DNA from 4 places in the Streptomyces sp. NPDC034037 genome. Region 1 is predicted to be linked to each of the others. Evidence: riboswitches for the same ligand, from Rfam matches in the RefSeq annotation. Region 1 holds a riboswitch; each other region holds the start of a gene.

Region 1 (6,883 bases):
CGTCGTCTCCCGTGACGACGACACGGTCTGGCTCGACGACTGCGCCGAGCTGGTCGAGGAGGCGGTCATGGCGTCCGGCCCCCCGACTCCCGCGCGGGCGGAGCGGGTTCTCCTCCTGGGCTGGAACCGCCGGGCGCCGCTCATGGTCGACCAGCTGCGACGCCGCTCCCGGCCCGGATCGGCCGTCGACGTGGTGACCGACCACGGCGAGGCGACCGTACGGCAGGTGAACGAGGCCGACACGGACAGCGGCAACGAGCTGAGCCTGACCCTGCACCACGGGGATGTCACCCGCCCCGAGACGCTGCGCCGCCTGGACGTCTGCTCCTACGACAGCGTGATCGTGCTCGGCCGGGACCCCGCTCCCGGCCCGTCGCCGGACGACCCCGACAACCGCACGCTCGTCACCCTCCTGCTGCTGCGTCAACTGGAGGAGACGACCGGGCGCGAACTGCCGGTCGTCACCGAGCTGGTCGACGACCGCAACCGGGCGCTGGCCCCCATCGGCCCCGGCGCCGACGTGATCATCAGTGGCAAGCTCATCGGTCTGCTCATGGCACAGATCTCCCAGAATCGGCACCTGGCAGCGGTGTTCGAGGAGCTGTTCTCGGCCGACGGCACCGGCGTCCGCCTGCGGCCCGCCACCGACTATGTGCTGCCGGGGAGCGAGACGTCCTTCGCCACGGTCGTGGCGGCGGCCCGGCGGCGTCAGGAGTGCGCCATCGGCTACCGGACGCACGGCGACCCGTCGATGAGCCTCGGCTACGGGGTGCGGATCAACCCGTCCAAGCACGAGCGGCGCCGCTGGACGGACGAGGACGAAGTGGTCGTCATCGGCAGGGACTGACGGCCGGCCCCACGGCGCGCGGCACGCGGTCCGGCGCACGCGGTCCGGCGTGTGCCGTCCCGCGTGCGGCCCACGTCCGTGGGGTCAGTCCTTGTCGACGTGTTCCCGCAGGATCTTGCGGTTGGTCGCGTCGATGTCGAACGTCGTCTTGTTCCAGTCCTCGGTCGTCACGACGTCGACGGACCACTTCGGCGCGCCGCCGTCCGTGTCGTCGAGTTCCACGGAACTGACGGTGCCCTTGGTCTTGTCGGTGGCGGTCCGGGCGGCCTGCTCCGCGGTGACGGTGGCCTTTTTCAGCAGGTCGGCCAGTTCCCGCTTGTCGTCGGCGTCCTGGTCCGCGTCCGCCCGGGCCTTGCCGGCCTTGCCGGTGACCGCGTCGACGTCCAGCAGGTGCTTGGCGCCGTCGCCCGTCGCCACCTCGGCCTCCCACCGGGGAGTCTCCGGCGGCCCCTTGAGTTCGATGGAGACCGGCTTGGAGCCGTCCACCGCGCCCACCGCGGTGCGCAGGGCCTCCTCGTGGCCCGTCTTCACCTTCGGGACGAGCGCCTTGCGCTCGTCCTGGTCCTCGGTCAGGGGGGAGCCGCTCCCCGAGACGGAGGAGGTGACGGCGGCTGCCCGCGCGGTGGCCGCGTCGCTCTTCGTGTCGTTTCCGTCGTCGTCGCCGCACCCGGTGAGCAGGGCCGCCGCCGCGGCCGCCGCGCACACCAGTCCGGCGCCGCGCACGACCGGCAGACGCCGATGCCTCTGACGGGAGTCTCTGTCTGTGGTGATCATGGGGGCACGTTAAGCGACATGGAGCGCAGATGCTCGCAAAAGGGGCGCCAGACGAGGGATGTGCACCGGCAGAGGGACCGGGTCTACCACCAATAGGCGGGGTAGCGGGGGCTGCCGGGGCGTACCCGTGAGGCGGCCCAGCCGGTCGCGACGAGCAGGACGGCCGACCCCAGGAACAGCGGTACGAAGGTCCAGGGCGCCGGCGCGTGCAGGACGATCACCACGGCGGTCGCACACGCGGGCGAGTGCGGAGTGCGGGCCACCGTCATCACGGCCAGGCCGATCCCGGCCGCTACCGCCGCCGCCCACGGTGAACCGCCCGCGAGGCCGAGCACCCCGTATCCGACACCGGCGCACAGCAGGTGGCCGACGACCACGCTGCGCGGCTGGGCCAGCGGCAGCCCGGGCGCACCGTGGATGATCGCGGCCGACGCCGCGAGCGGGGGTATCAGCACGGGCTCGTGGAGGAGCGAGCCGACGGCGACCAGGGCCAGCAGGACGGCGGTGACGGCGCCGGCGCTGTGGGCGGCGGTGCGCGGCGGGGGCGGGGCCGGGGCGCGGCCCGCGAGGCGGTCGAGGACGCGGGGCCCGGCAGGCGAAAGCGGCGCCTCTATGGCTTCATCGATGCTCAAGGAAGTGATCTTTTTCGGGGCTCGGCCGTCAGGGGAGCCCCGCGCGGCAGGTGAGGACAAGGGCACTCGCCGGCAATTCTATCCGGCGCCCTTTCGTCGCCGCAGGTCAGGGGTGCCGTCGGCCGCTCTCAGGTCAGGGCCGCGAGTTCCTCCGGAGTACGCGGCCCCTCCCCCGCTCCGGCCGGGAGCCCGTACGCCCGCAACAGCTCCGCGACGGCGATGCCCCACGGCAGGCGCAGCCCCGCCTGGGCCAGCAGGTCCCGGCGGGCCAGCATCTCCGCCACCGGGCCGGTGCGTACGCCCGAGGGCGTCAGCAGTGCCGCGTCGTCCGCCCAACGCAGGGCCAGGTCCACGTCGTGGGTGGCCATGACCACGGTGGTCCCCGTGTCCCGCAGGCCCTGGAGGGTGACGAGCAGGCGCTCCTGGCCGTCGGGGTCGAGGCCCGCCGTCGGTTCGTCGAGGATCAGCAGGCGGGGGCGCATCGCCACGGCGCCCGCGATCGCGGTCCGTTTGCGCTGGCCGTAGGAGAGGAGATGGGTGGGGCGGTCGGCCAGGGCGCTGATGTCGAGGGCCGCGAGCGCCTCGGCGACGCGCGCGCGGACCTCGGTGTCGGGCAGGCCGAGGTTCAGCGGCCCGAAGGACACGTCCTGTTCGACCGAGGCGGCGAACAGCTGGTCGTCCGGGTCCTGGACGACCAGCTGAACGGTGGTCCGCAACCGCGTCAGGCCCTTGCGGTCGTACGTGACCGGGGTGCCGTCGGCCGTCAGGTGACCGGTGTCCGGTCGCAGGCCGCCGCTCAGCAGCCGCATGAGGGTCGTCTTGCCGCTGCCGTTGCGCCCGAGCAGCACGAGTGCCCTGCCCTCGGTGACGTCGAAGTCCAGGTCGCTGAGGACGGCCGGCCCGTCCTCGTACGCGTAGGAGGCACCGCGCAGCACCAGCAGGGGCTCGCTCATCCAAGAAGCCTTTCCATGACGAAGGTGAGGGCGGTCAGGGCCGCCAGGAGTGCCACGCCCGCTCCCACGAACCGCCGCGAGACGCGGGCCTCGGGCACGAGCACCCGCAAGGTGCCGTCGTAGCCGCGTCCGGCGAGTCCGCCGTGCAGCCGGCTCGCCCGGTCGAAGGCCCGCACGAACGACGTGGCGCCCAGACCCGCGAGGGAGCGCCAGGTGGCGGCCCGTGTGGTGTGGCCGAGGCGTGCCGCCTGCGCCTGGCGGATGCGGGTCATGGCGTCCAGGAGCAGGAAGCTCATCCGGTAGGTCACCAGGGCGACGTCCACGACGGGCGCCGGGATGCCCGCCTTGACCAGGCGGGGCAGCAGATCCGACATGGGGGTGGTGAAGGCGAACAGGAGCACGCCGAGCGAGGCCGCCGAGGTGCGCAGGAGCAGGCCTCCCGCCCGCGCGGGCCCCGACTCCGCGAGGGTGACGAACCCGTCGGGGCCGCCGAGCTGGACGAGCAGGGTCAGCGCTCCGGTGACGCAGAAGCCGAGCGGTACACGGTAGGCGCGCCACAGTTTGCGCGGCGGCACCCCCGCCGGGCCGAGCAGCAGGACGAGCGCGGTGGCCGCGACCAGGGCGGCGCCCGGCCAGGGCGGCAGGGAGATCGCGAGGAGGGTGAGGCCGAGCCCGAGCACGGCCTTGTCCACGGGGTGGCGGCGGCGCCAGCGACTGCTGTGCGCCGCCACGTCGATGGGCAGCACTGGCGGTCAGAGCTGCCCGGGCCCGGGCTCGGCGCCCTCGTCCCCCGGGGGCTGCCCGGCGTGCGCCTCCTGCGCCTGCCGGCGTTCGGCGCCCTGCCTGCGGCCCTTGCGCAGACCGAAGTAGTACGCGAGGACGCCGGCGCCGAGGGCCGCCTGGAGGGCGAAGAGCGCGGATTCGATGTCGCCGGAGGGCGGCTCGTACAGGGGCGAGAACCACGGTTTGTAGTCCGGCTCGATCTCGGTGATCGCCGTCTCGGCCTGGGCGTCGGCACCGGTGAACGGTTCCTTTTTGTGGTCGCCGAGCCCGAGCGCCAGGGGCAGCACCGCGAGCGCCGCCACGACCACGAGCAGCAAGATGTTGATCTTCGTGTTCCGGCTCATCAGGCGCTGGCCTCCCTGTGCGTCTCCTGCGTCTGCTGCGTCTCCTGCGTCTGCTGCTTCGCGGGGGTCTCGTGCGGCGTAGTGGGCCGCTTGCCCTGCGGCAGCACCCCGAGCCGCGCGAGTTCGCCCCGGCTGGACTGCACGAGCAGCCGCATGACCAGGACGGTGAGCAGCCCCTCGCTGACGGCGAGGGGGATCTGCGTGACGGCGAAGATCCCGCCGAACTTGCCCAGCGCGCCGAGGAAGCCGCTGCCGGGGTCCGGGAACGCCAGGGCCAGCTGGACGCTGGTGACGCAGTACGTGGACAGGTCGGCGACGAAGGCACCGAAGAACACGGCGGCCATCAGCGGTACGTCGAACCGCCTGAGCAGCCGGTAGACGGCGTATCCGGCCCACGGCCCGACGATCGCCATGGAGAACACGTTGGCGCCCAGGGTGGTGAGCCCGCCGTGGGCGAGCAGCAGGGCCTGGAACAGCAGCGTGATGGTGCCGAGCACCGCCATGATCGGCGGCCGGAACAGGATCGCGCCCAGTCCGGTGCCCGTCGGATGCGAGCAACTGCCCGTCACGGACGGAATCTTCAGGGCGGAGAGAACAAAGGTGAAGGCCCCGGCGGCTCCCAGGAGCAGGGTGCTCTCGGGGTGTTCCTTGACCTCACGGGTCAGACGACGGACTCCGTGGACGACGAACGGCGCGGACGCTACGCCCCAGGCGATCGCGTGCGCCGGCGGGAGGAAACCCTCGGCTATGTGCATGGCTCAGCAGACCCTCTCCAGCACCTCGTGGATGGACAACGTGCCTTGGCCGGTCTCCTGGCTGACGGGTCGTACCGACCGGACTCCGCCTTCCCGGGCACGTGTGTGCCCAGTGGCTGCCGCGAGGGCTGGAGCCGGACTTCCCGATCACAGTGGCGAGGGCCGCACCGGCATCACACCGGATTTCCCGTTCACCAAGGCGTGGTGACATTAGTGCGCGACGGAGGGGCCTGACAACTTGCCCGGGCGATTCCGATCGTGGTCAGACGTGCCCGGCACCCTGCGGGAACGGCCCCACGAGGGCTCCCGGTTCGCTCCAGCAACGCCCGTGCGGCGGGTCGGCAACACGAAGCGCGGCGGTCACTCGATCGTGAGTTCCGGCCGGGCCGCGCCCGGCGTGCGGTCATCCTGTGAGCGGCGACACGAGACGGCCGCCGGGCGGACGTGCCCCGGCGGAATGTGCTTCAGGGGGACATGTCATGACGCGGGAAGCGAGCCGCATCGTCGGCCTCGGTGAACGGGCGGTGCTGCTGGCGGCGGGGCTGGCCGACCTCGGGGTCAGCACGCTGGGCACGGCGGTGGGGACGGTACGAGGGCTGCTGCACCGCTCGGACGCGGCGGACCTGGCGGCGGACGCCGAGCACGATCTGCTGGTGCGCGGGCGCCTGGTGCGGGACCGGTACGCGGCGGTGCCTCCGGCCCACCTGGAGATCCTGGCCCGGCGCGCGCTGGCTCGGCGGGCCGCCGATGGCCTCTGACCTGTGGGAACCCGCACGGTTCAAGGACCGTGTCGACGCGGTGCTGCGTGCGTTCGTCGGCCAGGAGGCCGAACGCTTCGCGGACGTCGATCCGCTTCTCCATCCGGTGGCCGAGCAGCTGGAGGCGGCCGTCGCGGACGGCAAGCGGCTGCGGGCGGCCTTCTGCTACTGGGGCTGGCGCGGGGTGGGCCAGCCCGACAGTGACGCGCTGGTGCGGGCGGCGGCCTCGATGGAGCTGGTGCACGCCGCCGCGGTCGTGCACGACGACCTCATCGACGACAGCCCGTTGCGGCACGGCCGCCCCACCGCCCAGGTGGCCCTGCGGGACTGTGTGCCCGACCGTCCCCGCGCGTCGGCCGACGGCAGGTCGCTGGCGATGCTGGTGGGCGATCTGCTGATGGGGCTGGCCGGGCAGCTGTTCGCCGCCAGCGGTCTGCCCGCCGCCTATCTGGCCCGGGCCCGCCCCCTGTGGTCGGCGCTGGCCCGGGAGCTGATCGCGGGCGAGTGCCTGGAGATCCTGCGCACCGGAGCCGACCCCGACACCACGGCCTCGCTGAAGGTGATCCGGTACAAGACCGCCAAGTACACCGTCGAGCAGCCCCTGTTGATCGGCGGGGCGCTGGCGGGTGCGGCCGGCCGGCTGCGTGCGGGCTATACCGCGTACGGCCTGCCGTTGGGCGAGGCGTTCCAGTTGCGCGACGACCTGCTCGGCCTGTTCGGCGACCCCGAGCACACCGGCAAGGCCAACGCCGACGACGTGCGCGGGCACCGGCCGACGGCCCTGTTGGCCGAGACCTGGCGCCTGGCCGGACCCGGTCAACGGGATCAGCTGCGTGCCCTGCTGGACCGGCCCGATCCGGACGCGGCGGATCTGGACGCCGTACGCGAGGTGATGTGCGCGCTCGGGGCGCCCGACCGTGTCGAGGACATGATCTCCGTCCGGGTCGAGGAGGCCCTGGACGCCCTGCACGAGGCGGACCTGCCGACACCCGCCGCCAAGGCCTTGACCGACCTGGCGCACGCGGCGGCGGCCCGCC
Region 2 (6,883 bases), on a different contig from region 1:
ATTGAGCGACGGGACCGTCGAAGGAAAAGAGCTCGCGGACGCGGTGAAATCCTGCGTCTTCAACATGCGGAACTGGTTCTCTTCCGTGTACTGGTTCCATCACGAATCCGGCCGCTATCGGGTGGACAGCTGGGACGACCGGTCCATCCCCCCGTATGTCACGGAAGACGTCCTGGCGGAAAACGAACTGGTGGGTGAGGAATGAGCGTCGAATCCGCGACACCCGCGCCGGCCGCCCCGGGATCCGGCCCGCTGCGCACCCCGCCGCTGGTCCGCGGCGCTGTCCCCGTACTCGGCCACGCCTGGCACCTGGTGCGCGACCCGCTCGGCTTCCTGTCCGCGCTGCGGGACCATGGAGACCTCGTACGGATCCGGCTGGGGCCGAGGACCGCCTACGCGGTGTGCGACCCAGAACTCGTCGGCGCGATGCTCAAGCGCCCCGAGTTCATCGTCGGCGGACCGCTGTGGGACACCCTCGAAGTGCTCCTCGGCAAGGGCGTGGCGACCAGCAACGGCAAGCTGCACCGGCGTCAGCGCCGGATGATGCAGCCCGCGTTCCGGCCCGAGCGGATCGCCGACTACGCCAAGGTGATGGAGGAGGAGGCGCGCGCCACGGCGGCCCGCTGGCGGCCGGGCGTCACGGTCGACGTGAGCGCGGAGATGTTCCGCACGGCCGTGCGCATCGTCTCGCGCTCGCTCCTGGAGGTCGACTCGATCGGCGAGAAGGCGGACCGCATCGCCGACTCGCTGCACACCGTCTTCCAGGGCCTCTACCGCCGGATGGTGCTCTCCGTCGGGCCGCTCTACCGCGTGCCGACACCCGCCAACCGGCGCTTCGAGAACGCGCTGGCCGATCTGCACGCGCTGGTCGACGAGATCGTCCGGGAGCGCCGCGCGGCCGGCCCCGGCGGCCCGCAGGACCTGCTCGCGGAATTGCTGCGGGCCAGGGACGATTCGGGGGAGCCGCTGACCGATCAGGAGATCCACGATCACGTGGTTTCCCTCGTCGTCGCCGGAGCGGAGAATGTCGCGTCCACACTGGCGTGGACGTTCCATCTGCTCGCCGAACACCCTGAGCAGGAAAGGCGGTTGGTTGAAGAAGTAAATTCCGTGGCGGGGGAGCGCGCGATCACATTCGCCGATCTGGGATCCCTGCCGCACCTGCGCAATGTCATCACCGAGGCGATGCGCATACGCCCGGCCGCCTGGATATTCACGCGCCGGTCCGTGACCGAGGCCGAGCTGGGCGGCTATCGCATTCCCGCCGGCGCGGACATCGTCTACAGCGTGTACGCGATGCAGCGCGACCCGCGTTCCTTCGAGCGGCACCTGGAGTTCGACCCGGACCGCTGGCTCCCCGAACGCGCCCAGGACGTACCGGAGTTCGCGATGATGCCGTTCAGCGTCGGCAACCGGAAGTGCCCCGGGGACCACTTCAGCCTGGCCGAACTGGCCCTGATCCTGGGCACGGTGGTGCCGAGGTGGCACCTGGCGCCGGTCGCGGAGACCGACACGGGCACGCGGGTCGGCATCACCCTGCACCCCAAGCGGCTCGTCCTGCGCGCCGAGCCGCGCTGAGCCGCCGTGTGGGCCCGCCCCGCCCCCCGTGACGGGGCGGGCCCACCCGTGCGTGGCAGCCGTCCCTAGAACTCGTCGTCGAAGGAGACCGAACCCTCGACCGCGACCTGGTACGCCGACGGGCGCCGCTCGAAGAAGTTGGTCAGCTCCTGCACGCCTTGCAGCTCCATGAAGGAGAACGGGTTCTGCGAGCCGTAGACCGGCGCGAAGCCGAGGCGCTGGAGGCGCTGGTCGGCGACGCACTCCAGGTAGGCGCGCATCGAGTCGGTGTTCATGCCCGGCAGACCCTCACCGCACAGATCGCGGGCGAACTGCAGCTCCGCCTCGACGGCCTCCTTCAGCATGTCCGTGACCTGCGTCCGGAGCGCGTCGTCGAACAGCTCGGGCTCCTCCTTGCGGACCGTGTCCACCACGTCGAAGGCGAAGCTCATGTGCATCGTCTCGTCGCGGAACACCCAGTTCGTGCCGGTCGCCAGGCCGTGCAGCAGACCGCGGCTGCGGAACCAGTAGACGTAGGCGAAGGCACCGTAGAAGAACAGGCCCTCGATGCACGCGGCGAAGCAGATGAGGTTGAGCAGGAAGCGGCGGCGGTCGGCCTGCGTCTCCAGCCGGTCCAGCTTCTCGACCGAGTCCATCCACTTGAAGCAGAACTGCGCCTTCTCGCGGATCGAGGGGATCTCCTCGACCGCGTCGAACGCGGCCGCCCGGTCCTGCGGATCGGGCAGATACGTGTCGAGCAGCGTCAGATAGAACTGGACGTGCACGGCCTCCTCGAACAGCTGACGGCTCAGGTACAGCCGCGCCTCGGGGGAGTTGATGTGCTTGTAGAGGGTCAGCACGAGGTTGTTGGAGACGATCGAGTCGCCGGTCGCGAAGAACGCGACGAGGCGGCCGATCAGGTGCTGCTCCTCGGGCGTCATCTTCGCCAGGTCGGCGACGTCCGAGTGCAGGTCGACCTCCTCCACCGTCCAGGTGTTCTTGATCGCGTCCCGGTAGCGCTCGTAGAAGTCCGGGTAGCGCATGGGGCGCAGGGTCAGCTCGAAGCCCGGGTCGAGCAGGTTCTTCTCGCTGTTCGTCGTGGTGCTCATTACTGGCAGGCCTCGCAGGACTCGGGGTTTTCCAGGGAGCAGGCGACGGCCTCCTCGGCCGTGACCTGCGCGGGGACGGGGGCGGTGGTGGCGGTGCCGGAGCCGGCCGCGCGGGCGATGCGGGTGGCGGGGCGCGAGCGCAGGTAGTACGTGGTCTTCAGACCCCGCTGCCAGGCGTAGGCGTACATCGAGGAGAGCTTGCCGATGGTCGGCGTCTCCAGGAAGAGGTTGAGCGACTGCGCCTGGTCGAGGAACGGGGTGCGCGCGGCGGCCATGTCGATCAGGCCGCGCTGCGGGATCTCCCACGCGGTGCGGTACAGCGCGCGGACGTCCTCGGGGATCCAGCCGAAGCCCTGCACCGAGCCGTTGGCCTCGCGCAGCGCCTCGCGGGTCTGCGCGTCCCACACGCCGAGCCGCTTCAGCTCCTGCACGAGGTAGGCGTTGACCTGAAGGAACTCCCCGCTGAGCGTCTCGCGCTTGAAGAGGTTGGAGACCTGCGGCTCGATGCACTCGTACACGCCCGCGATGGAGGCGATGGTGGCGGTCGGCGCGATGGCCAGCAGCAGCGAGTTGCGCATGCCGGTCTCGGCGATACGTTCCCGCAGCGCCGCCCACCGCTCCGGCCAGGTCAGCTCGACGCCGTAGTGGTCCGGGTGCAGCACGCCCCGCGCGGTGCGGGTCTTCTCCCAGGCGGGGAGCGGGCCGTTGCGGACGGCGAGGTCGGCGGAGGCCTCGTACGCGGCGAGCATGATCCGCTCGGCGATGCGGGTGGAGAGGGCACGCGCCTCGGGGGAGTCGAAGGGCAGCTTCAGCCGGAAGAAGACGTCCTGGAGGCCCATCGCGCCGAGGCCCACCGGGCGCCACTTGGCGTTGGAGCGCCCCGCCTGCTCGGTCGGGTAGAAGTTGATGTCCACGACGCGGTCGAGGAAGGTGACGGCGGTGCGGACGGTCTCGTCGAGGCGCTCCCAGTCGATGTCGCCGCTCGCCGCGTCCACGAAGGCGCCGAGGTTCACCGAGCCGAGGTTGCACACGGCCGTCTCGCCGTCGTCCGTGACCTCCAGGATCTCCGTGCAGAGGTTGGAGGAGTGCACGGTGTGGCCGGGCTCCGCCGTCTGGTTGGCGGTGCGGTTGGCGGCGTCCTTGAACGTCATCCAGCCGTTTCCGGTCTGCGCGAGGGTGCGCATCATGCGGCCGTACAGATCGCGGGCCGGGATGGTCTTCTTCGCGAGCCCGGCGGCCTCGGCCTCGCGGTAGGCGGCGTCGAACTCCTCGCCCCACAGGTCGACCAGCTCGGGCACGTCGGCCGGGGAGAACAGCGACCAGTCCTGGTCGGCGGCGACCCGGCGCATGAACTCGTCCGGGATCCAGTGCGCGAGGTTGAGGTTGTGCGTGCGCCGCGCGTCCTCACCGGTGTTGTCGCGCAGCTCCAGGAACTCCTCGATGTCGGAGTGCCACGTCTCCAGGTAGACCGCGGCGGCCCCCTTGCGCCGGCCGCCCTGGTTCACGGCGGCGACCGAGGCGTCCAGGGTCTTCAGGAACGGCACGATGCCGTTGGAGTGCCCGTTCGTGCCGCGGATCAGCGAACCCCGGGAACGGATGCGGGAGTACGAGAGTCCGATGCCGCCCGCGTGCTTGGAGAGCCGCGCGACCTGGTGGTAGCGGTCGTAGATGGAGTCCAGCTCGTCCAGCGGGGAGTCGAGGAGGTAGCAGGAGGACATCTGCGGGTGGCGGGTGCCGGAGTTGAAGAGCGTCGGCGAGGACGGCAGATAGTCCAGGCGGCTCATCAGGCGGTACAGCGCGGCGACCTCGTCGAGCGCCCGCTCGCTGCCGTCCTCCGCCAGGCCGCTCGCCACGCGCAGCATGAAGTGCTGCGGGGTCTCGATGACCTGCCGGGTGATCGGGTGGCGCAGCAGATAGCGGCTGTGCAGCGTGCGCAGGCCGAAGTACTCGAAGCGGAAGTCGGCGCCGTCGGCGAGCGCGCCCTCCACCAAAGCGTCGAGCCGGGCCGCGTGCGCCGTCACGAAGGACGCCGTGCGGTCGGCGATCAGGCCCTCGCGGTGGCCGACCGCGACGGAGTCGGTGAAGGAGCGCACGCCCTGCGTCGCCGCCTCCTCGCGGATGCCGATCGACAGGAGCCGCGCCGCCAGCTTGGAGTACGCCGGGTCCTCGGAGATGAGCCCCGCGGCCGCCTCGGTGGCCAGCGCCCGCAGCTCGGCCTCGTCGGCCCGCGCCGAGCGGCCGCGCAGCGCGGCGGCGGCCACCCGGCCGGGGTCGGCGTCGGGCAGGTCGGCGGTGAGGTCGGTCAGGGTGCGCAGCAGCGCGGTCCCCGGCCCGTCGGTTCCTTCGGCGTCCTGAAGGGTCGGCACCGAAGGCGTCGACGGCGCTGACGCGGGTTCGGCAGGCGCGATGGTCACGTGGGGGCACTCCCTCGCTCGGCTCTGGGCCAGGGGGGAGGGATGGGCGCACACGGGCGCACCCGGGCAGGGCGGCGTACCGCGTCCACCGGCCCACTCCACGAGGCCCGGACGGTCGGCACCCGGACCGGACGGTACGGGTGCGCTGTCGGCAGGTCCTCGGACTCCGCGTACGCCGAATGCGTACACATGCACCGTTGCGGGACAGTTCCGGACTTGCACCGGATTCCCCTGCGGCGACAGCGAGCACGAGCATACATCTTGTGCCGGGCCCTGGAGGCGGGCCCACATCTTGTGTCGGCTCGCGGGGTGCGGTGCCTACAACGTCAGCATGTACGCCAGCAGCGGCACCGTCTCGATGGGCCTCCAGTCGCGCTCGGGCGTGCGCCGGAAGCCCAGGCGCTCGTACAGCCGGTGGGCGGTGCGCATCGACGTCTGGGTGGACAGGACGAGCCCGGTGCGGCCCGCGTCCCGGGAGCGCCGCACGCACTCCCGTACGAGCGTCTCGCCGACGCCCCTGCCGCGGGCCTCGGGGGAGACGGCCAGCATGCGGATCTCGGCCTCGCCGGCGCGGGCGATGTCGGCCATCGGGCCGCCGGACGGCACGTAGGTGACGCAGCCGAGCGCCTTGCCGTCCGCCGCGGCCACCAGGACCTCGGCCGCGGCCGCGCGCGCCGCCACGTCGCGCAGCACCGCGAGGTAGGGGTCGTCCGCCCCGAAGTCCAGGTGGCCGTCGGCGAGATAGGCCTGTGCGGTGAGGGCGCCGAGCGCCTCGTACTCGTCGGGGTGCGCGGGTCTGATCGTGAGGGCGCTGATGTCCATGCGGCGCAGTGTGCAACACGGGCACGGCGAAGGGCCGCCGATTTTCCGGCGGCCCTTCGTCACGGGTCGTTGGTCACGGCGGCCCTGTGTCACGGGGGCGTGCTCAGTGCGCGGCGCCCGCGGTCGCCGGCGGCAGCTCCTCGACGACGCCGGGGTCGCCCGCGTCCGCGGTGTAGTCCTCGGGGGAGGTCTCGTCGATGCCGTCGGGGGCCTTCAGCGCCCGCATGGCGAAGGTGAGGACCACCGTCACGACCACGTTCAGGACGAACGCGGTGAGGCCGATGTAGCCGATCTCGCCGATGCCCGGGATCGAGTCGGACGAACCGCCGAAGTGCTTCTGCGTCGGCGAGGCGACTCCGTACGCGGCCAGCGTGCCGTAGACCATGCCGACCGCCCAGCCCGCGAGCAGCGCCCAGCGGTGGAACCAGCGGGTGAACAGGCCTCCGACCAGCGCGGGCATGGTCTGGAGGATCCAGATGCCGCCCAGGAGCTGGAAGTTGATCGCGACCGTCTTGTCCATGGTGAGGACGAAGACCAGCGCGCCCACCTTCACCAGCAGCGAGACCAGCTTGGAGACCTTGGTCTCCTGCTCGGGCGTCGCGTCGGGCTTGAGGAAGTCCTTGTAGATGTTGCGGGTGAAGAGGTTCGCGGCCGCGATCGACATGATGGCCGCGGGGACCAGCGCGCCGATGCCGATGGCCGCGAAGGCCACGCCCGTGAACCAGTCGGGGAACATGGTCTCGAAGAGCTGGGGGATCGCCAGCTGGCCGTTGTCCACCTTGATCCCGGCCGCGATCGCCATGAAGCCGAGCAGGGCGAGCAGGCCGAGCATCAGCGAGTAGAGCGGCAGGATGGTGGTGTTGCGCCGGATCACGTCGCGGCTCTTGGAGGAGAGCGTCGCGGTGATCGAGTGCGGGTACATGAACAGCGCGAGGGCCGAGCCGAGCGCGAGCGTCGCGTACGTCCACTGGCCGGCCTCGG
Region 3 (6,883 bases), on a different contig from region 1:
GTGCGGTCGTACGCCTGGGCCAGGGAGTCCCCGTAGGTGATGGTGCCGTGGTTGCGCAGGAGGCAGCCGGTGCGTTCGCGCAGGGCCCGGAGCATGTTCTGGGCCAGTTCGTCCGTGCCGTAGAGCGCGTAGGGGGCCACGCGGACCGGGCCGCCGAGGGCGCCCGTCATGTAGTGGACGGCCGGCAGCTCGGAGACCAGCATCGAGACGGCGGTGGCGTGCACGGCGTGGGTGTGGACCACGGCCCGCGCGTCGGTGCTGCGGTAGATCGCCAGGTGCATGGGCAGCTCGCTGGTGGGCGTGAGCTCCCCGAGGACGCGCCGCCCCGCGAGGTCGACGCCGAGCGCGTCGGCGGGCCCCAGCCGGTCGTAGGGCACGCCGCTCGGGGTGACCAGGACCGTGTCGCCGACCCGTACGGAGACGTTGCCCGAGGTGCCGACGACGAGGCCGTCCGCCACCGTCCTGCGCGCCGTCTCGACCAGCTCGCCCCATGCCCGCCCGACGGCGTCCCGCTCCGCGCCCTGCCGCTGCTCAGTCATGGGGGCGATCCTGCCAGCCGGCGGCGCGGCCCTGTAGGCCTCGCCGAGAGCCCGGGGCGGGTGAGATGGGTCTCTCGGGGAGGGTGGTGTGCCATTCCGCTTGGGGCGTGGAAAGGGGGTGCGCGAGGGCGCCCGGGAGGGTGGCGGAGGGCGACACTCCGGCTGGATCAGGGGCCCTGAGCCCCCACTCCGTACGATCGCTCGCAGACGCCTGGAGGATATGGAGAGGCGGCGCTCCGCTTAGGGTCACCGCGTCGCCCGGCCCAGTTCACTTTCCGTTCACCCAGGTTGCCTACGTTTCTCATGCCACTGACGTCCAACAGAAGCCTGGGTAAATGGAACACATCACGCTTCTCCTCGGGATCGTGATCGTCACCGCTCTCGTGTTCGATTTCACGAACGGTTTCCACGACACTGCCAACGCGATGGCGACGACCATCTCGACCGGCGCTCTCAAGCCCAAGACGGCGGTGGCCATGTCCGCCGTGCTGAACCTCGTCGGAGCCTTCCTCTCCGTCGAAGTCGCCAAGACGATCTCAGGCGGCATCGTCAACGAGGACGGCCTCAAGACCGAGGTCATCTTCGCCGCGCTCGTCGGCGCGATCCTGTGGAACCTGCTGACCTGGCTGGTGGGCCTGCCCTCCAGCTCCTCCCACGCGCTCTTCGGCGGCCTCATCGGCGCCGCGGTCATGTCGATGGGCTGGTCGTCGATCAACGGCGGCACCGTCGTCACCAAGATCCTCATCCCGGCCCTCGCCGCGCCGCTCGTGGCGGGCCTCGCCGCGATGCTGGCCACCCGCCTCACCTACCGGATCGGCCGCAACACCGACACCCGGGCCACCGCCAAGGGCTACCGCGCGGGCCAGATCGCCTCCGCGGGCCTCGTCTCGCTGGCCCACGGCACGAACGACGCGCAGAAGACCATGGGCATCATCACGCTCGCCCTGGTCACCGGCGGAGTCCTGAGCCCCGGCTCGAACCCCCCGCTGTGGGTCATCGTCTCGGCCGGTGTGGCCATCGCCCTCGGCACCTACCTGGGCGGCTGGCGCATCATCCGCACCATGGGCAAGGGCCTCACCGACCTCCAGCCGCAGCAGGGCTTCGCCGCCCAGACCAGCGCCGCGACGGTCATCCTCGCCTCCTCGCACCTGGGCTTCTCGCTCTCCACCACCCAGTCCTGCTCCGGCGCCGTGATGGGCGCGGGCCTCGGCCGCAAGGGCGGCGTGGTCCGCTGGTCGACCGCGACCCGCATGTTCATCGCCTGGGGCCTGACCCTGCCGGCCGCCGGTCTGGTCGGCGCGGGCGCCGAGTTCCTCACCCAGCAGGGCCCCTGGGGCGTCGCGGCCACCGCCGCGCTGCTCATCGCGGGCGCCGCGGTGATCTGGGTGCTCTCGCGGCGCAACTCCGTCGACCACACCAACGTCACCGACGACGAGATCCGCCGCGCCGCCGCCCCGGGCGCCGAGCCCGCGGGCGTCGTGACCACGGCCATCGCCGCCGTCTCCCCGCCCCCCGCGGGCACGCTGACCGCCGTCGGCGCCCCCGCCGACGAACCGGTCAAGGCCACCATCGCGGCCCCGACCACGACCTCGACCGGCGCCATGGCGGACCCCGCCCGGCCCGCGACGGTGTAAGGACACATCAGCATGCACATCGACTGGGCAGCTCTCGGTTCGGTCTTCGGAGTCAGCCTCGCCGTGACGGTGGCTCTCGTGGGCCTGTTCACCCTCGGCGTCGTCGGCCTCTCCAAGCAGGAGACGGCCGCCGCCGCCCCGGCCGGCGGCTCCGCGACCCTGGCCCGCACCGGCGCGTACGCCTGCTTCGCCCTGTGCGCGGCAGCCGTGGCGTACGGGATCTATCTGATCGTCGCCTGACGGCGGCGACTCCCCGGTGGGGCGCGGGACGTGTGTTCACGTCCGGCGCCCCACCGTCGTATGTGGGGCTCCGCACACTCTCCCGCCGCAGGTCAACGGCGAGTTGACGGGCGTTCGCGGGGCGTGGTGGACTTCCGGGGCCAACTACGGCGGCAGAAGAGGAAGCCGGTGCGAATCCGGCGCGGTCCCGCCACTGTCACCGGGAGGCCGTCACGGACGCTCCCCCGGAAAGCCAGGAACTCTCGCCGCCGATCACGTCGAACCAGGGCGCGGACACCCTGAGTGAGGACATATCGCCATGCGCGGCCGCCCGTTGCCGGACCACTCCCCGAGCGTCAGCTCCCTTCTCGGCACAGCGGCCGGCTGAGCCGATGAGTGCCGACCGCGACTTCGCGTACGGCGCCGCCGCCGGCCTCCTGGGCGACCTGCTGCTCGGCGATCCCCGCCGCGGCCATCCGGTCGCCGGGTTCGGCCGGGCGGCGGGCGCCGTCGAACGGCTGCTGTGGCGCGACCACCGCGGATGGGGCGCGCTGCACGCCGTGGTGTGCGCCGGGGGCGCGGCGGGAGCCGCCGCCCTCGCCGCCCGTCTCGTGCGCCGCTCCCCCGCCGCGTCCGTCGCGCTGACCGCCGCCGCGACCTGGGCCGTGGTCGGCGGGACCTCGCTGGGCCGGGAGGCGCGGGCCGTCGGCGGCGCCCTCGAAGCGGGGGACATCGAGGTGGCCCGGGAGCGGCTGCCCCATCTGTGCGGCCGGGACCCGCAGGCGCTGGACCGCGACGGCATCGCGCGCGCCGTGGTCGAGTCCGTCGCCGAGAACACCTCGGACGCCGTGGTCGGCGCGCTGGTGTGGGGCGCCGTCGGCGGGGTGCCGGGGCTCGTCGCCTTCCGCGCCGTGAACACCCTCGACGCGATGGTCGGGCACAAGTCGCCCCGGTACCGGCGCTACGGCTGGGCGTCGGCCCGGCTGGACGACGTCCTCGGCTGGCCGGGGGCCCGGCTCACCGCGGGGCTCGCGGCGCTGGCCGGGGGTTCGCCCTCGGGGGCGGTGCGGGCGTGGCGCGCGGACGCCGCCAAGCACCCGAGCCCGAACGCCGGTCCCGTCGAGGCCTCCTTCGCGGGGGCGCTGGGCGTACGGCTCGGCGGCACCCTCTCGTACGGGGGGCGGGTCGAGCACCGGCCCGTGCTGAACGCGGGCGGGCGGGACGTGCGCGTGGCGGACATCGAGCGGGCCGTGCGGCTCTCCCGGCGGGTCAGCTGGCTGGCGCTGGGGGTCGCGGTGGCGGCCCGGCGGGTGCTGGGGTCGACGAGGTCGCCGCGAGCGGCGAAGTCAGGGAGAAGAGCATGAGCGGTGGACTGCTGGTCGCCGGGACCACATCGGACGCCGGGAAGAGCGTCGTCACCGCGGGGATCTGCCGGTGGCTCGCCCGCAAGGGCGTGTCCGTCGCGCCGTTCAAGGCGCAGAACATGTCGTTGAACTCCTTCGTGACCCGCGAGGGCGCCGAGATCGGCCGGGCGCAGGCCATGCAGGCGCAGGCCGCCCGCGTCGAGCCGAGCGCGCTGATGAACCCCGTCCTGCTCAAGCCGGGCAGCGACCGCTCCAGCCAGGTCGTCCTCATGGGCAAGCCGGTGGGCGAGATGAGCGCGCGCGGGTTCTTCGGCGGGCCCGGCGGGGCGTCCTCCGGGACACCGCAGCCGGGAGGGCGCCAGGCGCTCCTGGAGACCGTCGTGGGGTGTCTGGAGGAGTTGCGGAGCACGTACGACGTCGTGATCTGCGAGGGCGCGGGCAGCCCCGCCGAGATCAATCTGCGGCGCACCGACATCGTGAACATGGGCATCGCGCGCGCCGCCCGCTTCCCCGTCCTGGTGGTCGGGGACATCGACCGGGGCGGGGTGTTCGCCTCGTTCTTCGGGACGACGGCGCTGCTGAGCGCGGCCGACCAGGAGCTGGTGGCCGGATACCTCGTCAACAAGTTCCGGGGGGACGTCTCGCTCCTCGAACCCGGCCTCGACATGCTCCAGGGCCTCACCGGCCGGCGCACCTTCGGTGTGCTGCCCTACCGGCACGGGCTCGGCATCGACGAGGAGGACGGCTTGCGGGTGTCCCTGCGGGGCGCCGTGCGGGAGTCGGCCGTGGCGCCGCCGGTCGGCGCGGACGTGCTGCGGGTCGCGGTGTGCGCGGTGCCGCTGATGTCCAACTTCACGGACGTGGACGCGCTGGCCGCCGAGCCGGGTGTCGTCGTGCGGTTCGTGGACCGGGCCGAGGAGCTGGTCGACGCCGACCTCGTGGTCGTGCCGGGCACCCGGGGGACCGTACGGGCGCTCCAGTGGCTGCGGGAGCGCGGGCTCGCGGACGCGCTGGCGCGCCGGGCCGCCGAGGGGCGTCCGGTGCTCGGGATCTGCGGCGGCTTCCAGGTCCTCGGCGAGCACATCGAGGACGACGTCGAGTCGCGGGCGGGCTCGGTGGACGGGCTCGGCCTGCTGCCGGTGCGGGTGCGGTTCGCCCGGGAGAAGACGCTGGCCCGGCCGGTCGGCGAGGCCCTCGGCGAACCGGTCGAGGGGTACGAGATCCATCACGGGGTCGCCGAGGTCGCCGGCGGGGAGCCGTTCCTGGACGGCTGCCGGGTCGGTGAGGTGTGGGGCACGCACTGGCACGGGTCGCTGGAGAGCGACGCGTTCCGGCGCCGCTTCCTCACCGAGGTGGCGCGCGCGGCCGGGCGCCGCTTCGTGCCGGCGCCGGACACCAGCTTCGCCGCCCTGCGCGAGGAGCAGCTGGACCTGCTCGGTGACCTGATCGAAGAACACGCGGACACGGACGGGCTGTCGCGCCTGATCGAGAAGGGCGCGCCGGCCGGCCTGCCGTTCATCGCGCCGGGCGCGCCGTCATGAGCACCGCCCCGCACCACCGCACCAAGGAGGCTCTGTGAGTACCCCGTATCCGTTCACCGCTCTTGTCGGGCAGGACGACCTGCGGCTCGCGCTGTTGCTGAACGCCGTCTCGCCCGCCGTCGGCGGCGTGCTCGTACGGGGTGAGAAGGGCACCGCCAAGTCCACCGCCGTACGCGCCCTGTCGGCGCTCCTGCCGCCGGTGCCGATCGTCGCCGGATGCCGTTTCTCGTGCGACCCGGCGGCGCCCGACCCGAACTGCCCCGACGGCCCGCACGAGGCGGGCGGTGCCACGGCGCGGCCCGCGCGGATGGTGGAGCTGCCCGTGGGCGCCTCCGAGGACCGTCTCGTCGGGTCCCTCGACATCGAGCGCGCGCTCGCGGAAGGCGTCAAGGCCTTCGAGCCCGGGCTGCTGGCCGCGGCGAACCGCGGCATCTTGTACGTGGACGAGGTCAATCTGCTGCACGACCATCTCATCGACCTGCTCCTGGACGCCGCCGCGATGGGCGCCTCGTACGTCGAGCGTGAGGGCGTGTCCGTGCGGCACGCCGCGCGGTTCCTGCTCGTCGGCACCATGAACCCCGAGGAGGGCGAGCTGCGGCCGCAGCTGCTCGACCGGTTCGGGCTGACCGTGGAGGTGGCCGCGTCCCGGGACACCGACCAGCGCGTGGAGGTCGTGCGGCGGCGGCTCGCGTACGACGACGACCCCGAGGCCTTCGCGGGGCGCTTCGCCGCGGACGAGGCCGCGCTGCGCGAGCGGGTCGTGGCGGCGCGGGCGCTGCTGCCCCAGGTCGTCCTGGGCGACGGGGCGCTGCGTCAGATCGCGGCGACCTGCGCGGCGTTCGAGGTGGACGGGATGCGGGCGGACATCGTGATGGCGCGCACGGCGACGGCGCTGGCCGCCTGGGCGGGGCGTACGGACGTCACGAGCGAGGACGTGCGGCAGGCCGCGCTGCTCGCGCTGCCGCACCGCAGGCGCCGCAACCCCTTCGACGCGCCGGGGCTGGACGAGGACAAGCTCGACGAGACGCTGGAGGAGGCCCGCGAGGACGGCACTGCCGAGGAGCCCGAGCCGCCGGAGGGCGACGACGATCCCGACGGCGGCGGCCCCGGCGGCGGCCCGGGCGGCGGGCAGCCCCCCGCGGACGGTCCCACCGCCCCCGACCTGCCCTCCCAGCAGCAGGGGCCGGGACCCGACGAGGCGCCGGCCCCGCAGGAGCCCGCCCCGGGTGCGGGCGCCGGTGAGCAGCGGGCGGTGGGCGCCGCCGAGCCGTTCCGCACGAAGACGCTGAGCGTGCCCGGCATCGGCGAGGGCGCCGCCGGGCGGCGCTCGCGGGCCCGGACCGAGCACGGCCGCACGACGGGTTCGCGGCGTCCCCGGGGCGCGCTGACCAAGCTGCACCTGGCGGCGACCGTGCAGGCCGCGGCGCCGCACCAGAAGGCGCGCGGGCGCTCCGGCCCCGGGCTGGTCGTCCGCCGTGACGATCTGCGGCAGGCGACGCGGGAGGGCCGTGAGGGCAACCTCGTGCTGTTCGTCGTGGACGCCTCCGGGTCGATGGCGGCCCGGCAGCGGATGAGCGCCGTGAAGG
Region 4 (6,883 bases), on a different contig from region 1:
GGGCCAAGAAGCGGGAGGACGCGCTGGTCGTGATCCGTTCGCTGGACGCGATGGCGTCCCCGGGCGAGGGCGGAGCTGTCCTGAAACTGTCGGTCGAGGAGTCGCGGCACTGGCTCGGGGCACTCAATGACCTGCGGCTCGCGATCGGCACGCGCCTGGAGGTCACCGACGAGGAGGACGCCGATCTGCTCTACCGGCTGCCGGACGCGGATCCGCGCAAGCCGATGGTGATGGCGTACCTCTGGCTCGGCGGACTGCAGGAGACGCTGGTCGGGACGTTGCTGGACTGAGCGGGGGCCGAAAATGGGTGCATAGGACAGCTGCATTTGCTGTACAGGGCACCTTCTGTTCACATGGCGGTCCGTTCGCTCAGCGGACGCTCAAATCCGGATAACGATCCCGTCACTTCATTGTCCGGTTATACGCACCAAGGCGGACTTTGTCCGCTTCTCCCTGTGGTGTGCGCCACAGGTGGCCGATTCCCTCACTGTTGCCGCCGTGATAAATCTTCACGACCGCTCGGTGACGCCACCCATGTCACCGAGGGCGCTCGGGCCGGCAGACCGCCGGTAGCACTCCATACATATCCGGGGGGATCAGGACCTGATCCGCAGCCATCAACGCGAGACGCGGGCGCGGATCAGCATGGAGAAAGGCGTCACCATGACCTCAGTGCAGGTCGAAGAGCAGCACGACGGGCACGACGGCGATGGTGCCGTGCAGGCCGCGGGCGGCCCGTCCGGCGAGGGCTACCAGCGTGGTCTGGGGGCCCGGCAGATCCAGATGATCGCGATCGGCGGTGCCATCGGCACCGGCCTGTTCCTCGGCGCGGGCAAGGCCATCCACAAGGCCGGCCCCAGCCTCATCCTGGCGTACGCCATCGCGGGCCTCGTCATCTTCTTCATCATGCGGGCGCTCGGCGAGCTCCTCATGTACCGCCCCGTGTCGGGCTCCTTCTCGGAGTACGCGCGCGAATTCATGGGCCCGTTCTTCGGCTTCGTGACCGGCTGGACGTACTGGCTCTTCTGGGTCGTCACCGGCATCACGGAAGTCACCGCGGCCGCCCAGTACATGCAGTACTGGACCCACGGCTCCATCCCGCAATGGGCCTACGCGCTGATCTTCACGGTCATCCTGTACGGCGCGAACCTCATCTCCGTGAAGCTCTTCGGCGAGCTGGAGTTCTGGTTCTCGATGGTCAAGGTCACCGCCATCATCGGCATGATCCTGATCTGCGTCGGCATCCTCACCATCGGCTTCTCCGACGCCGGTGACACCGCCTCCGTGGCCCACCTGTGGAACCAGGGCGGTTTCTTCCCCAACGGCATCGGCTCCACGCTGATGACGCTGCAGATCGTGATGTTCGCCTTCCTCGCCGTCGAGCTGGTCGGCGTCACCGCGGGCGAGTCCAAGGACCCGAAGACCGTCCTGCCCAAGGCCATCAACACCGTGCCGTGGCGCATCGCCGTCTTCTACGTCGGCGCGCTGATCATGATCCTGTCGGTCGTGCCGTGGACGCACTTCAAGCCCGGCGTCTCGCCGTTCGTCGCGGCCTTCGAGGAGATGGGCCTCGGCATCGGCGCCGCGATCGTGAACTTCGTGGTCCTCACCGCCGCGCTCTCCTCCTGCAACTCCGGCATGTACTCCACCGGCCGCATGCTGCGCGACCTGGCGCTCAACGGCCAGGGCCCGAAGTTCTTCACCAGGCTCACGAAGAACGGCCTGCCGCTGATCGGCACCACCGCCTCCGCCGCGTGCATGCTGGTCGGCGTCTGGATCAACTACCAGTGGCCCGGCAAGGCGTTCACCTACGTCGTCTCCTTCGCGACCATCTCCGGCATGTGGGCCTGGATCATGATCCTGGCGTGCCAGATCCGCTACCGCCGCAAGGCCGACCGCGGTGAGCTGCCGCAGTCCACCTTCCGGGCGCCCGGAGCCCCGTACACGAGCTGGTTCGCGCTCCTGTTCATCGGCATGGTCATCGTGATGATGGGCATCGACGAGGACAACCGGATCTCGCTGTACGCCGCTCCGGTGTGGGTCGCGATCCTCGCGGGCTCCTACCTGATCCTCAAGAAGCGCAACCCGGAGGCCGCCGCCTTCAACAAGCGCAAGACCCCCGCCGTCGCCTCCGCCGGCGAACCGGGGGCCAAGGACTGACACCCGCCCCTCGGGGCACCTGTCCAGCATTCGGGCCCGCCCGTACCGCATTCCGGTACGGTGCGGGCCCTCTGCTTATCCTGACTGCCATGCTGACCCTGACCCAGGCCCTCCACGACCAGATCGTCGCGCACGCGCGCCAGGACCACCCCGACGAGGCCTGCGGCGTGGTCGCGGGCCCCGCCGGCACCGACCGCCCCGAGCGGTTCATCCCGATGCTGAACGCCGCGCGCTCGCCCACGTTCTACGAGTTCGACTCGGGCGACCTGCTCAAGCTCTACCGCGAGATGGACGACCGCGACGAGGAGCCGGTGATCGTCTACCACTCGCACACCGCGACCGAGGCCTACCCCTCCCGCACCGACATCACCTACGCCAACGAGCCCGGCGCCCACTACGTCCTGGTCTCCACCGCCGACACCGACGACGCGGGCCCCTTCCAGTTCCGCTCGTTCCGCATCGTGGACGGCGAGGTCACCGAGGAAGAGGTGCGCGTGGTCCAGGCATACTGAGCCCGACATCCTCGGGCGGCGGGAGCCAGGAAGCCGGTGCGAATCCGGCACGGTCCCGCCACTGTGACCCCACCCCCGCATCGGGGGCGGGGGAGTCAGGAACTGACCTGCCGCCCGCACTCCACGCAACGCGGGGGACGCGGAAATCCCCCGGAGGAGGCAGTTCAGCCATGTCCCGAGCCCTGCGCGCCCTGACCGCCGCCGCCCTGCTCGTCCCGCTCGCCGCGTGCTCCTCGTCCGCACCCGATGACGCCGGGCCCGCCGCCAAGGCCGCCGGATTCCCGTACACCGTCACCAACTGCGGTGTGCGGACGACGTACGAGGCACCCCCCGAGCGGGCCGTCACCATGAACCAGCACGCCACCGAGGTGATGCTGGAACTGGGCCTGGCGGACCGCCTCGTCGGCACCGCCTACCTCGACGACAAGGTCCTGCCGAAGTACGAGAAGGCGTACAAGTCCGTCCCTGTGCTCGCCAAGGAGTACCCCTCCTACGAGAAGCTCCTCGCCACCGACCCCGACTTCGTCTACGGCGGTTACGCCAGCGCCTTCCTCGCCGGCGACGGCCGCAGCCGCTCCGCGCTCGCCGAGTCCGGCATCGAGAGCCGCCTCAACGTCGAGGGGTGCGCGAAGCGAGCCGTCTCCATGGACGACGTCTACCGCGAGGTGCGCGAGGTCGGCTCGACCTTCGGGGTGCGCGAGCGCGCGGACACGTGGGTGAGCGGCGCGAAGCGGGAGTTGGCCGCCACCGAGCAGAAGACGAAGGGCGGGAAGCCGGCGTCCGTCTTCGTCTACGACAGCGGCGACAAGACGGCGTTCACGCTGGGCGGCCGGGGCATCGGCAACGACATCGTCGAGCGGGCGGGCGGCCGCAACGTCTTCGCCGACCTCGGCAGGTCCTTCGGCGACGCGTCCTGGGAGAAGGTCGTCGAACGCAAGCCGGAGGTCGTCGTGATCCTCGACTACGGCGCCACGAGCGTCGCCCAGAAGAAGAAGCGCCTCCTCGACGACCCGGTCCTGGCGGACGTCCCCGCGATCAGGAACAAGCGGTTCGCGGTGCTTCCCCTGTCGGACGTGGTGACAGGAGTACGAGCCCCGGAGGCGGTGCGGAAGCTGGCGGCCCAGCTGTGAGCACCCCCCCAGCCCGTCCGGCGCCTGATCCAGCCCGGGGGAGGCAAAATTCAGCCCGTCCGGCGCCTCTTCCAGCCCGGGGGAGGCAAATTCCAGCCCGTCCGGCGCCTCTTCCAGCCCGGGGGAGGCAAATTCCAGCCCGTCCGGCGTTTGAGGACGAGCCCGAAGGGCGACAGACGGAACTCCAAGGGGCACCGCCTCTTGACCCTGACGGGACTGACCGCAGCCCTAGCGGCAGCGACCCTCGCAGGCCTGGCCCTGGGCTCCGTACCCATCCCCCCGTCCCACGTCCTGGACATCCTGACGGGCCGCGCGGAACCCTCCCCGTTCCGCACCATCGTCCTGGACGTAAGACTCCCCAGAGTCATACTGGGCGCCACCGTAGGAGCCGGACTGGCAGTCATCGGCACCGTCCTGCAGGCCCTCGTCCGCAACCCCCTCGCGGACCCCTTCCTGCTCGGCGTCTCCTCGGGCGCCTCCGTCGGCGCGGTCTCGGCGATCGTCCTCGGCGGCGTCTTCGGCCTGGGCGCGGCTCTCAGCACCGCCGTCACCATCCCCGCCGCCTCCTTCGCGGGCGCCCTGATCTCCCTGGCCCTCGTCTACGCCCTGGCCCGAAGCGGCGGCGGAGGCTTCGCCACCGGCCGCCTGATCCTCGCCGGGGTCGCCGTCTCATACATCCTGTCCGCCCTGACCAGCCTCATCCTCGTCACCGCGGACAGCGCCGACCAGCTCAAGGAAGTCCTGTACTGGACGCTCGGCGGGCTCGGCGGCGCCCGCTGGGACATGCTCGCCCTGCCCTGCGCCGTCCTGGCCGCCGGCACGCTCCTGCTGGTGGCGCTGGCCCGGCCCCTGGACCTGCTGCTCGTCGGCGAGGAGGGCGCCACCGTCCTCGGGCTGGACACCGCCCGTTTCCGCGCCGCCGTCTTCGTCCTCGCCTCGCTCCTGACCGGCGTCCTCGTCGCGTACAGCGGCGCCATCGGGTTCGTCGGCCTGCTGGTGCCGCACGCCGCCCGCATGCTGGTCGGCGCCGCGCACCGGCCGCTGCTGCCGGTGGCGGCGCTCCTGGGCGCGGTGTTCCTGGTCGTCGCGGACCTCGCCGCCCGCACGGTGGCCGCCCCGCAGGACATCCCGGTCGGTGTGCTCACCGCGCTGACGGGCGGCCCGTTCTTCCTGTGGCTGCTGCGCGGGAGCCACCGCCACGAAGGGGTGGCCGCGTGACGCTGCGCGCCGAGGACGTCGGCTACCGCACGCCCGTCGGGGCGCGGCTGCTCGACGGCGTGTCCCTGACCGTCGCCGAGGGCGAGACCGTGGGCGTCGTCGGCCCCAACGGCAGCGGCAAGACGACGCTGCTGCGCTGCGTGTACGGGGCGCTCGCCCCGTCCGAGGGCCGCGTCCTGCTGGAGGGCGCCGACCTGGCCGGGCTCGGCGCCAAGGCCCGCGCGCGCCGCATCGCCGCCGTCCCGCAGGACGGGCAGGCGGGCTTCGACCTCACCGTCCGGCAGATCGTCGCCATGGGCCGCTCCCCGCACAAGCGGTTCTGGGAGGGGGACACCGGGCGGGACGAGGAACTGGTGCGGACCGCCCTCGCCCGCGTCGGCGCGGACGCTCTCGCCGAGCGCTCCTTCGCGGCGCTCTCCGGGGGCGAGCGCCAACGCGCGCTGGTGGCCCGGGCCTTGGTGCAGCGGCCCGCCGTCCTGGTCCTCGACGAGCCGACCAACCACCTCGACATCCGCTACCAGCTGGAGATCCTCTCCCTGGTCGGCGCCCTCGGCACGACCAATCTCCTGGCCCTGCACGACCTGAATCTCGCCGCCTACTTCTGCGACCGCCTCTACGTCCTGCGGGCCGGCCGGGTGGCCGCGTCCGGCACCCCCGAACAGGTCCTGACCAGCGAGATGCTCGCCGAGGTGTACGGCGTGACGGCGGAGGTCGCGGTGCACCCCGCGACCGGGGCGCCGACGGTCACCTACCTCCCGGCATCCAGGTGATGGACGGAAAACATCCACCATGTGAGATCACATTCCGGGACCCGGACCGGGAATCGATACGATGAGCGCATGGTTTCCCACGACGTGAGCGACAAGATGCCGGGCATGCTGCTCGTGGCGCGTCTGCACGTCGACCTGTGCAGGCTCAGCAGCGCCATCTGTTCGCGCTGACCCCTGCCGCCGTACGGCCAGCGACGGGCCGCGGCGCCCCACCGCGTACGACCGCGCACACCGGTGCACGAGCACGGCCGGACCGCCGCGCGCCCCCTCACCTGAACCTTCCGACAGGAGCCCTCAGCCATGGCCATCGAGGTCCGCATCCCCACCATCCTCCGCAGCTACACCGACGGCGAGAAGGCCGTCCAGGGCAGCGGCGACACCCTCGCCGAGCTCTTCACCGACCTCGACTCGCGGCACGCGGGCATCGCCGAGCGCATCGTCGACGACGGCAAGCTGCGCCGCTTCGTGAACGTGTACCTCAACGACGAGGACGTCCGCTTCCTCGACGGCATCTCCACCAAGCTCGCCGACGGCGACAACGTCACGATCCTGCCGGCCGTCGCCGGCGGCATGGTCTAGGCCCGATCCCGGATGCCTCGCTACGACTCCCCGCTCGCCGCGGTCGGCAACACGCCGCTCGTACGCCTGCCGCGCCTGTCCCCTTCGGACTCCGTCCGCATCTGGGCCAAGCTGGAGGACCGCAACCCGACCGGTTCCGTCAAGGACCGGCCGGCCCTCCACATGGTCGAACAGGCCGAGAAGGACGGCCGGTTGACGCCCGGCTGCACGATCCTGGAGCCGACCTCCGGCAACACCGGCATCTCGCTCGCCATGGCCGCCCGGCTCAAGGGCTACCGCATCGTGTGCGTCATGCCGGAGAACACCTCGCAGGAGCGGCGCGACCTGCTCGCCATGTGGGGCGCCGAGATCATCTCCTCGCCCGCCGCGGGCGGCTCCAACACCGCGGTCCGCGTCGCCAAGGAGCTGGCGGCCGAGCATCCGGACTGGGTCATGCTCTACCAGTACGGCAACCCCGACAACGCCGGCGCCCACTACGCCACCACGGGCCCGGAGATCTACGCCGACCTGCCCT

The links. Region 1 has a riboswitch for cobalamin ahead of ACZ516_RS11505 (energy-coupling factor ABC transporter permease). Riboswitches for the same ligand answer to the same signal wherever they lie in the genome.
Region 2: linked by a shared signal. The riboswitch ahead of ACZ516_RS23030 (ribonucleoside-diphosphate reductase subunit alpha) and the one ahead of ACZ516_RS11505 (energy-coupling factor ABC transporter permease) in region 1 are both predicted to bind cobalamin.
Region 3: linked by a shared signal. The riboswitch ahead of ACZ516_RS00350 (cobalamin biosynthesis protein) and the one ahead of ACZ516_RS11505 (energy-coupling factor ABC transporter permease) in region 1 are both predicted to bind cobalamin.
Region 4: linked by a shared signal. The riboswitch ahead of ACZ516_RS05515 (ABC transporter substrate-binding protein) and the one ahead of ACZ516_RS11505 (energy-coupling factor ABC transporter permease) in region 1 are both predicted to bind cobalamin.

What each region holds. Positions count from the first base shown of each region.
Region 1 covers NZ_JBVISC010000003.1:208,549-215,431, forward strand. The annotation lists gene ACZ516_RS11475 (CASTOR/POLLUX-related putative ion channel) at 1-847, shown strand, start outside; gene ACZ516_RS11480 (PepSY domain-containing protein) at 932-1,621, opposite strand; gene ACZ516_RS11485 (HPP family protein) at 1,705-2,253, opposite strand; gene ACZ516_RS11490 (energy-coupling factor ABC transporter ATP-binding protein) at 2,382-3,206, opposite strand; gene cbiQ (cobalt ECF transporter T component CbiQ) at 3,203-3,952, opposite strand; gene ACZ516_RS11500 (energy-coupling factor ABC transporter substrate-binding protein) at 3,959-4,333, opposite strand; gene ACZ516_RS11505 (energy-coupling factor ABC transporter permease) at 4,333-5,088, opposite strand; cobalamin riboswitch at 5,119-5,302, opposite strand; gene ACZ516_RS11510 (polyprenyl synthetase) at 5,568-5,846, shown strand; gene ACZ516_RS11515 (polyprenyl synthetase family protein) at 5,836-6,883, shown strand, end outside.
Region 2 covers NZ_JBVISC010000006.1:406,498-413,380, reverse strand. The annotation lists gene cyc1 (epi-isozizaene synthase) at 1-205, shown strand, start outside; gene ACZ516_RS23040 (bifunctional albaflavenone monooxygenase/terpene synthase) at 202-1,578, shown strand; gene ACZ516_RS23035 (ribonucleotide-diphosphate reductase subunit beta) at 1,644-2,666, opposite strand; gene ACZ516_RS23030 (ribonucleoside-diphosphate reductase subunit alpha) at 2,666-5,080, opposite strand; cobalamin riboswitch at 5,214-5,336, opposite strand; gene ACZ516_RS23025 (GNAT family N-acetyltransferase) at 5,399-5,902, opposite strand; gene mctP (monocarboxylate uptake permease MctP) at 6,006-6,883, opposite strand, start outside.
Region 3 covers NZ_JBVISC010000001.1:64,270-71,152, forward strand. The annotation lists gene ACZ516_RS00335 (class II aldolase/adducin family protein) at 1-539, opposite strand, end outside; gene ACZ516_RS00340 (inorganic phosphate transporter) at 875-2,173, shown strand; gene ACZ516_RS00345 (hypothetical protein) at 2,186-2,413, shown strand; cobalamin riboswitch at 2,533-2,655, shown strand; gene ACZ516_RS00350 (cobalamin biosynthesis protein) at 2,785-3,756, shown strand; gene ACZ516_RS00355 (cobyric acid synthase) at 3,753-5,297, shown strand; gene ACZ516_RS00360 (putative cobaltochelatase) at 5,332-6,883, shown strand, end outside.
Region 4 covers NZ_JBVISC010000001.1:1,252,344-1,259,226, reverse strand. The annotation lists gene ACZ516_RS05530 (DUF2017 domain-containing protein) at 1-290, shown strand, start outside; gene ACZ516_RS05525 (amino acid permease) at 664-2,160, shown strand; gene ACZ516_RS05520 (M67 family metallopeptidase) at 2,250-2,672, shown strand; cobalamin riboswitch at 2,676-2,797, shown strand; gene ACZ516_RS05515 (ABC transporter substrate-binding protein) at 2,843-3,802, shown strand; gene ACZ516_RS05510 (FecCD family ABC transporter permease) at 4,004-5,020, shown strand; gene ACZ516_RS05505 (ABC transporter ATP-binding protein) at 4,975-5,790, shown strand; gene ACZ516_RS05500 (putative leader peptide) at 5,860-5,961, shown strand; gene ACZ516_RS05495 (MoaD/ThiS family protein) at 6,091-6,369, shown strand; gene ACZ516_RS05490 (PLP-dependent cysteine synthase family protein) at 6,382-6,883, shown strand, end outside.